DNA from 2 places in the Paenibacillus sp. ALE3 genome. Region 1 is predicted to be linked to the other one. Evidence: riboswitches for the same ligand, from Rfam matches in the RefSeq annotation. Region 1 holds a riboswitch; the other holds the start of a gene.
The links. A riboswitch is a leader RNA that binds a small molecule or an ion and turns the genes downstream of it on or off. The one in region 1 is predicted to bind cyclic di-GMP.

Region 2: it holds a riboswitch for cyclic di-GMP, as region 1 does, so the genes downstream of both, ACXHJ2_RS17385 (glycosyl hydrolase) here and ACXHJ2_RS21650 (transglutaminase-like domain-containing protein) in region 1, are expected to answer to the same signal.

The regions. Positions count from the first base shown of each region.
Region 1 covers NZ_CM134214.1:4,829,708-4,833,923, forward strand. Annotated here, with positions in the region: gene ACXHJ2_RS21645 (helix-turn-helix transcriptional regulator) at 488-1,363, shown strand; cyclic di-GMP riboswitch class I at 1,471-1,549, shown strand; cyclic di-GMP riboswitch class I at 1,590-1,671, shown strand; gene ACXHJ2_RS21650 (transglutaminase-like domain-containing protein) at 1,723-2,493, shown strand; gene ACXHJ2_RS21655 (LPXTG cell wall anchor domain-containing protein) at 2,853-4,216, shown strand, end outside.
Region 2 covers NZ_CM134214.1:3,885,991-3,890,206, forward strand. Annotated here, with positions in the region: gene ACXHJ2_RS17380 (hypothetical protein) at 1-643, opposite strand, end outside; gene ACXHJ2_RS17385 (glycosyl hydrolase) at 692-2,293, opposite strand; cyclic di-GMP riboswitch class I at 2,307-2,388, opposite strand; gene ACXHJ2_RS17390 (sugar phosphate nucleotidyltransferase) at 2,544-3,920, opposite strand; gene ACXHJ2_RS17395 (hypothetical protein) at 3,969-4,216, shown strand, end outside.

The DNA.
Region 1 (4,216 bases):
ATTGTCAACAAATTGCATGATATTTAAAATTTGCACATTAGCTTAAATTGAGTTCGCATAACCACACTTATCCATACATTTTCGTGAACAAAATCACAACAATTAAGTTACAACTATTTTCTAACAAAATGAGCCCTTTGAATCATTTTGTCGAATTATGGTCCCATTTTTCTTGCAACCTAAAGGATAAATGCCTCAAAAAGTGGAATTGCAAGATTACGATATATTCATTGAGGAAATTAATTATTTCCAACCTCATTCTTTATTCCATCAATTTAAGGAATAAATTCCAGAATGACCTTATCCTTTTCAAATAGGTGCCTTCTGGTTAATTTTGTTATATGATGTATAACCCCAAATCGATACATGAATATACTTTAATGTGATAAAATAACCTTTGTAAATGGGAACTCCGGTTCTAAAAGGATATTCATGAAACAAACTACAATTGTCTTACTAAAATTGTTCTTTTGTAAAGGAATTGGATATGACAACAAACCAAAAAAATGCCCAGTATGTCTGGAGCGATGATCCAGTTGCAATTATATGTACACCCTCTGCTTTTGCTAAAAAATCCCTCTTTTATATACAGGAAATAGGCTATTTCAAAACAGATGCTTATGTAATGGAACGGCAAAAGCTCACCTCTTTTTTGCTCCTTTTTACTCTGTCTGGGAGAGGGGAATTACAATACCGGGGCAAGGATTATATATTGAAACCTCATGATATGCTTTTTATTAATTGCGAAGAATATGTACAGTACAAAACTTCCTGTCAGAAGACATGGGAGTTTATTAGTGTGAATCTATATGGCAATCTTATTGACCATTTCTACGAACAATTCGATAAACACAATAAGCCCGTAATCTCACTAAAGGATTCAAGTACAGTACTGGACAAGCTGCGCACCTTATTACATGTACAGCCAGAACGAAGCTTATCATCTGAGCTGCTCTCATCCAGGATAATCGTTGACTTGTTAACGATTATTTTACAGCACCCTTACACCAATCCCAATGCAAATTCAGATGGAACTGCAGAGGTGCGCAAGGTAAAGCAATATCTGGATCAATCCTATTGTGAGCGGATCACGCTGGATTCGCTAGCAGAAATGTTTGGTCTAAACAAGTTCAACCTGGCTAAAAACTTTAAAAAACAGATTGGCTTTTCCCCTATTGAGTATCTTATTAATGTTCGTATCACGGCTGCTCAAAGCTGGCTTAAAACTAGTGATGTAGCTATTGTGGACATCGCACAATATGTGGGCATTCCCAACACAAGTCATTTTATCAATCTGTTCAAAGAGCACATTGGAGAAACGCCTCATTCCTATCGCAAAAAATGGGGAAACCGTATAAAATAGGTCTTATGTATAATCTGCAAGCTTTCTTTGTCGATAAATAGCGAAAATCTGAGATTTAAACTTGCCTAATAGAGTACCTAACTGATAGAATAATAGTACAAGCTATTCAGGATAAATGGCAAACTTGTCGAAAGGCAAGGACGCAAAGCTACAGGGCCTTCTGTATGATGGCAGCCAGCTACCGGTTGAAGTGGCTTTTTGTCGTGCTTATTTTTCCCGAAAACTTTATACGAAATGGCAAACCTGTCGAAAGGCAGGGACGCAAAGCTATAGGGCCTTCTATTGATGATGGCAGCCTGGCCACCGAAAGGAAGTTTTTTATGGGGAAAATGATACTTTCCACACTTCTCCTATTTTTCATGCTGTCCGCAATTCTCTTAAATTCGACAATTTACGCTGCTGATAGTGTTGCATGGTTGGACCAAAACAATGTAAATCATGGGACGGTCAGTGTGCGCTACCCTGTTAAACCTAACGTTAAAACCAAGATTTTGGTTACCAAAGATGCACAAAAATACTCTTATAATTTAACACCCGGGAAATCCGAAGAAGTATTTCCTCTCCAAATGGGTAATGGGAACTATAACATCAGTATTTTAGAACAGCTTAGTGGTAATCAATATAAAGTGATAGGACAAGATACGATCGAGTTAAAGCTAAACGATAGCAAAGCGGTGTATCTTAATTCCGTTCAAAATATTAACTGGAGTAGTACTAATCAAGCGATTCAAAAAGCCCGTGAGTTAACCCAAGGTGCAACAACGGATCGCGAGAAGCTGCAAAAAATCTATGACTACGTAATTAGTCATATCAAGTATGACTCCAATCAGGCCTTTGCCTTAACGACTGACTATCTGCCACAAATTGATCATACGCTAAGCTCTCAAAAAGATATTTGTTATGGTTATGCTTCACTGATGGCTGCTATGTTACGAAGTGTAGATGTACCAACCAAGCTGGTTATGGGCAAATCTTCCTACGTGGACACTTATCATGCCTGGAATGAGGTCTACATCGATAATCAGTGGGTGGTCGTAGACACTACAGTAGATGCAGCACTGTATATGGGTAAACAGAAATTCGAAATGGTCAAAGATCCCTCCAAATACATTAAAACAAAGCAATATTAATATCAATGTTTTTAATTCATATTTTTTAAAAAATGAAAAAATAGAACTACATTTCTTGAAGAGCCTTGATCACATGATCAAGGCTCTTTTTCTATCCTTGTTGAGAAATTGTTGAGATGTGGCATGTATTCTAGTCCAGGAAGACAATGAGATTTCCAACCATTATCTAATTTCGAGTCAAAAGGAGGAGGTTCATCCCGAACATGAATTTTCATAAATTCTGAACAAGTAATTAATGCGGCTAACATAGCATCATATGAATGAATGATGAATATATAAATACAGTTCTCTCGACCTCGAAGGAATAACCATTAGCCGTTAAATAAGAGTATTTTAAGAATAGGAGATTTGTTTACCGTATGAGAAAAAAATGGAATACAGCAACGGTTGCGCTATTGCTCTTTTTGCAGTGTTTGTTCAGCACAACACAAGCTTATGCACAAAATCCCGACTCTACTCTGCCAGTGACCCCAGGAACCGATCCGGTTCAGAGTGTGACTAACGATGTTTATCCAATGCCCTCAGAGCCAATTAACATCCCACCTGCTGTCCCGGCTCCAGTCCCTGAACCAACTGCTGGCTCAACTTCTGAAGTTAGGGCAACTCAAGAAAGTATTTTAACCAAGCTAACCCTTACAGATTCTACTGGAAGTGTTATTGATGCAGTGTATAATCCCGATAGCCGTATTGATATTGGTTCCGCCATCCATTTAGGCTATGAATGGGAACTGCCGAACCATACGTATAAAGCTGGAGACACCTTTACCTTTCAATTACCTGAGCAATTCCAAATTTACACAGATATTACGTCTCCTTTGACGAATACAGATGGAGAAGTAGGTCATTTTACCGTAGACCGTCAAGGTAAAGTGGTTATGACATTTAATGATTACGTAGAAAGCCACTCTAATGTCAGCGGTAAGCTAGAGATCAAAACTGAATTTAGCACACAAATAGAAAAAGGCAGTACACAAGTTATTATTGCGATCCCGATCAAAGGCGGCGAGCAAACGGCTATCGTAAATATTAAGCCTGCAGCTGGTCCTACAATGGAGAAACAAGGAAAGTTTGATGGAAAAGACCAAATTCATTGGACAGTTGACGTAAATAAACACTTGGATCCTATCAAACACGCTGTAGTAACCGACCCAACTCCCCAAGGACTAGAACTAGTCAAGGACTCCATCCGGGTAAACCATTTACAAATTAATGTGAACGGAACCACCGTGCTGGGGGACACTGTTAGCGCAGATAAGTATACAGTAGAGGCTGATCCGGTTGTGCCGGGCTTCAGAATCCGTTTTAACGAGGAGAGTATTAACAGCGCCTACCGAATTCAATACTCCACAAACATAACAAGCGAGGATACTCGTTTCTCCAACACAGCCACTTTTTCAGGGGACGATGTGAAGGATACCTCCGCAACAGCTACAGTCACTGTTCAACGCGGGGATTTTTTAAGCAAAAAAGTGGAGAAATACGACCCAGTCACACAAACGATCTCATGGGCAATCAAATATAATTTTGCCAACAAAAAAATTCCCGCAGCTAAAGCCGCGTTAAGTGACCGTTTTAATAACAGCCAACAACTCATCATAAATTCACTTAAAGTGTATAAAGGGGATACACAGGATGAGCTCCCTGCATCCCAATACAGCGTCACTCCAGTTACTGACGATCATGGTACCAATGGTTTCAATCTGCTTTTCAATACGGATATTGA
Region 2 (4,216 bases), 940 kb from region 1:
CATTTTTATCTTCTGCAGAGGAGCAGTATAGGCAGCGCGCTGTCTTTAGCTTGAGTACGTTAACACCACTTTGCAATTGTTCTTTGGGGATATACAGCTCGTAGTTATTTTTGAAGTTATAGGTACTCCCAGTACCGGATACCCCGGCAATCTGAATAATTCCGGACAGCTGATGATTTGAAAAGACTGCCATCTGCGGCACCGCTTTGCCCGCATCCAAAATCCGAACACGGAATATCATACCATTGGGAGGAACCTGATTCAGTTTATACTGAAGTGACAGTTCTGGATTCGTGGATGCATTCAAACCTGGAGGAATATCACCACTGCTGAGCAATACCGGAACTGTTGTACTCTCTGCTTCCGACAACGCCGAGAATGTTCCTTTAGCAGAGGATTCAGTAGAAGCTGCTGCTGCAGAAATTTCGATATTATCCCTACCGACTACTCCTTTAAATTCCGCTGAAGAGTCATCCCTCTGGCCCAGCTTCCATACTGGACTGGCCGCCGCTACCTTATCCGTCTGCAATTCTGCACTTTTTGAAGGCGTGTATATAAACCAAGCGATCATGGCTAGAGCTGCGACACCTAGTAATCCGGATAATACGACCGTATACCTATGGGTCAACCATTTTTTCATCATATGATACACCCTCTCTCCTCAAAATTTATGACCGGGAAAGAGTATCTATCAAGGAAGAAACAAAGCGTTTCCGGGAACCACCGCTTTCGCTTCATGCTGACTTTCCCACATCAGACGAGCCATCGCATCGCCTTTTTCATCATAGTATTCCACTTTTAGATCTACCATTTTACCTGCTTCCAAAGCAATACTGCCTTTACGCTCTGTCCAGCTTTGTTTGAACCAACTGTCAATCACCAGCTTGCCGTCTACCCATACGCGAATACCATCATCGGATATAGTTGTAAATGTATAGGTCTCGCTGTATTGTGGTTTGATTTTACCTGTCCAGCGAACCGAGAACTGGTCGGCATTTACCTTGGGATCAGCAGCAACGGCGCGCCAGTTATAATCCAGCTTGCTGTCTGTACGGATCAAAACAGGACTGCCGTTCACATTCATATTGTTAAAATATTCGCCCCGCAGCCCGTTCACATATACTACATCAGGAACAGAAGGAGGAGTCGGAGCTGGGGGTACGATTACTACTGGCGGAACCGGGATAGGCTCACTTTGTCCCTCATCCGGTAAAGTCGGCACATCTGCCCCAGGTTGTTGGATTGCTGCCAGCCCATTTTTCACATCATCCCGTGTCAAACTCCTCGAATCGTTCATATAATCCTGTATTTGATTGGTTGTGTTATTCTCAGTCAGCATCTTGCCCCAAGTCATGGAATACACCCATTTGGGCTGTGCCTGCAGCACCTCAGAGCTAGGCATCTCACCATGCTCGCCAATGGCAATCGGCTTATTCCGTGCCAACCCGAGCAGTCCTTCATAATGACTTTGCTTAAAATCATTGTTGTAGATGTCTACTGCCAAAATATCCACTTTGTCATCCCCCGGATATTTCGGGGTATACGGGACAGTGTAGGAATTGGGAGCATTGGGACTCCACACCCACAGCAGATTGTTCAACTGATGCGTGTTTACAAAACGGTCGTACATGATATTCCATAGCTGATTGAAATTGTTTTTGTTTCCCCACCAGAACCAGTCACCATTCATTTCATGATAAGGTCTCCACAATACTGGAACACCTGCATCACGAAGCTGCTTTAACGATACAGCGACCTTATCCAGATCGGCAATGAAGAGGTTATACTGCGTAGTGCCTGGTGTCACGTATTTATTGAACTCCGCCTGACTTACTTTCGCCTGCACATTGGCCCAAGTCAGCGGTCTACCCGGCAACGCTTCATGAAAAGTCATCGTCACAATGCCACCAGCTCTGCTCCAACGAATAGCGCTATCGACGACATTTTTACGTTGTGCTGCTTCTGTAGTGTCGGATTGACCAGAGATGGCTCCCATCTCATAGCCGTGCAGACCCACATACGCCTGGCTGATTTTTTGGACCTTGTTGCTTAATTCATCTGGACTTTCCAGATAATCATGCTGACCAGTGACTGTTTTCTTTCCAGAGATGCTGAGTAAATAATTGTATAGTTCACGGGCCTGAGTAGAAGCGTCCGAATTAACAGGTTGTAATGAAGCGGCATTCACCACAGACAGAGAATCACCAAAGCCGACGGGAAACAAAGAAAAAAGTATAACAACGGGGAGTACATGACGTATCAGTCGATACAGAGGAATAAAATTGAATCTCACTTTAGCTCTTCCTTTCGGTAGCCAGGCTGCCATCCTTACGGGAAGGCCCTTTAGCTTTGCGTACCAGTCTTTCGACAGGGCTGCGTTTATCGTTGGAAGGAGTTTGGATTCCTTCTTACCCTAAGTATCGACTTTTTTTTACCAAAATTTAATAGGTCATGTTCATGAATTTACAGGTTTTCGCCCAATTTCGACAGTTTGGGCCATTATTTTTCATCAAATCTTCTTTTTTACGTTTTTACGCAAATAATTACGAGATAAATTGATGACGAGAAATTTCATTCCAATCCATACAAAAGCGTACAATATCCTCTTCAACCAACTCAGAGCCAGTCTGAACTTCAATCAAATCCACATCGGTTACAGCCAAAATGCTATGCTTCGTCCCTTCAGGGATGCGAACTACGTCACCGGCCTTCACTTTATGTAGCTTCTCATTCAAAATAATTTCCGCTTCGCCGCTAATAATGGTCCAGATTTCACTTCGTTTGAAGTGAAGCTGGTAGCTGATATTTTTACCTTTGTGTACGCGGATTCGTTTGGTCAGTACCTCATTACCCTCGTCATACTTTACATAGTCTACAACCCGATACTGTCCCCAACGACGTTCTTCATACATTGGACGCTGATCATGAGCCTTGAGCACTTCCTTGATGCGTGGACTTTCTGCCTTATTGGTCACAAGAATGCCATCTGGGCTAGCGGCTACAATCAGATCATTCGTTCCAATGATCGCCACAGGAATGTCCAACTCATTAATAAGACTCGTATTGACGCAATCTTCCGTTACTACCCCTCTACCCACTTGCTGATGAGACATCTCTTCTGTGAGTGTATTCCAAGTTCCTAGATCCTTCCAAAAACCATCGTACGGAAGCACCACGATGTCTTTTTCCTTCTCGACTACTTCGTAGTCAAAGCTGATTTTTTCCAGAGACGCATATTGTTTTTGCATTTCTTCATAATTCAGCGGCAGGCCCTTTGATGCCAAAATATCCAGCAAATAGCTTAATTTGAATGCAAAAACCCCGCAGTTCCATAGAGCATTGCGTTCTATTAGACGCTCCGCCTGCTCCCGGTCGGGTTTCTCTTGAAAATGGCTCACTTCGCAGTAGCCTGTGCTACCTTGGGTGGCATCGTTTTTCGGAATAATATAACCGTATTTCTCTGAAGGATAGGAAGGGACAACCCCGATTAGTGCAAGCTTTCCTTCACTCTCCTGAAGTGTATGTTCGAGTTGGGCTACGGAAGCAAAGAAAGCATCCTCTACATAAGGATCTACAGGCAATATAGCTATAATTTCATCAGGCGAAACACCCGCAATGGAATATAGATAAGTCGCTGTCAGCGCAATCGCAGGAAAAGTATCTCTGCGTTCCGGCTCAACAATGATGCGCGTATTCGATCCGACTTGACTCTGGATCATTTCGACCTGCGCTCTCCCTGTCGCAATAAACGAGGATTCGGATAATCCGTTGTCTCCCAATTGTCTCCATACCCGCTGTACCATGGATTCCGAAATCCCTTCTGGGCTCTCCAGTACCTTCAAAAATTGTTTGGAACGGGAATCGTTGGATAACGGCCATAATCTTTTACCGGAACCACCAGACAAAAGTACGAGCTTCATAAATCTCCACTTCCTCTCTATATTGGTTGGTGATCGAATGGGGCAAGGTTGAGTGACCCGCTACGGGCTGGATTTGATCTTACGATCGCTGTTGGACCGGGATTCATTCGATTGTATAATATCGTATCAAGGTTTGAATCCCGGTCCAAAGGCGAACGCTATCGCTTCTCCAGATTCAAATCCATTCCTGCGCTACTCAAAAATGCATCATATCGATCATACCTTGTGGTGCAAAAGGCACGACCGGACATTATTAAGTCCGGTCAGCCTGTAAAAATCTCACGCTTTCGGCGCTT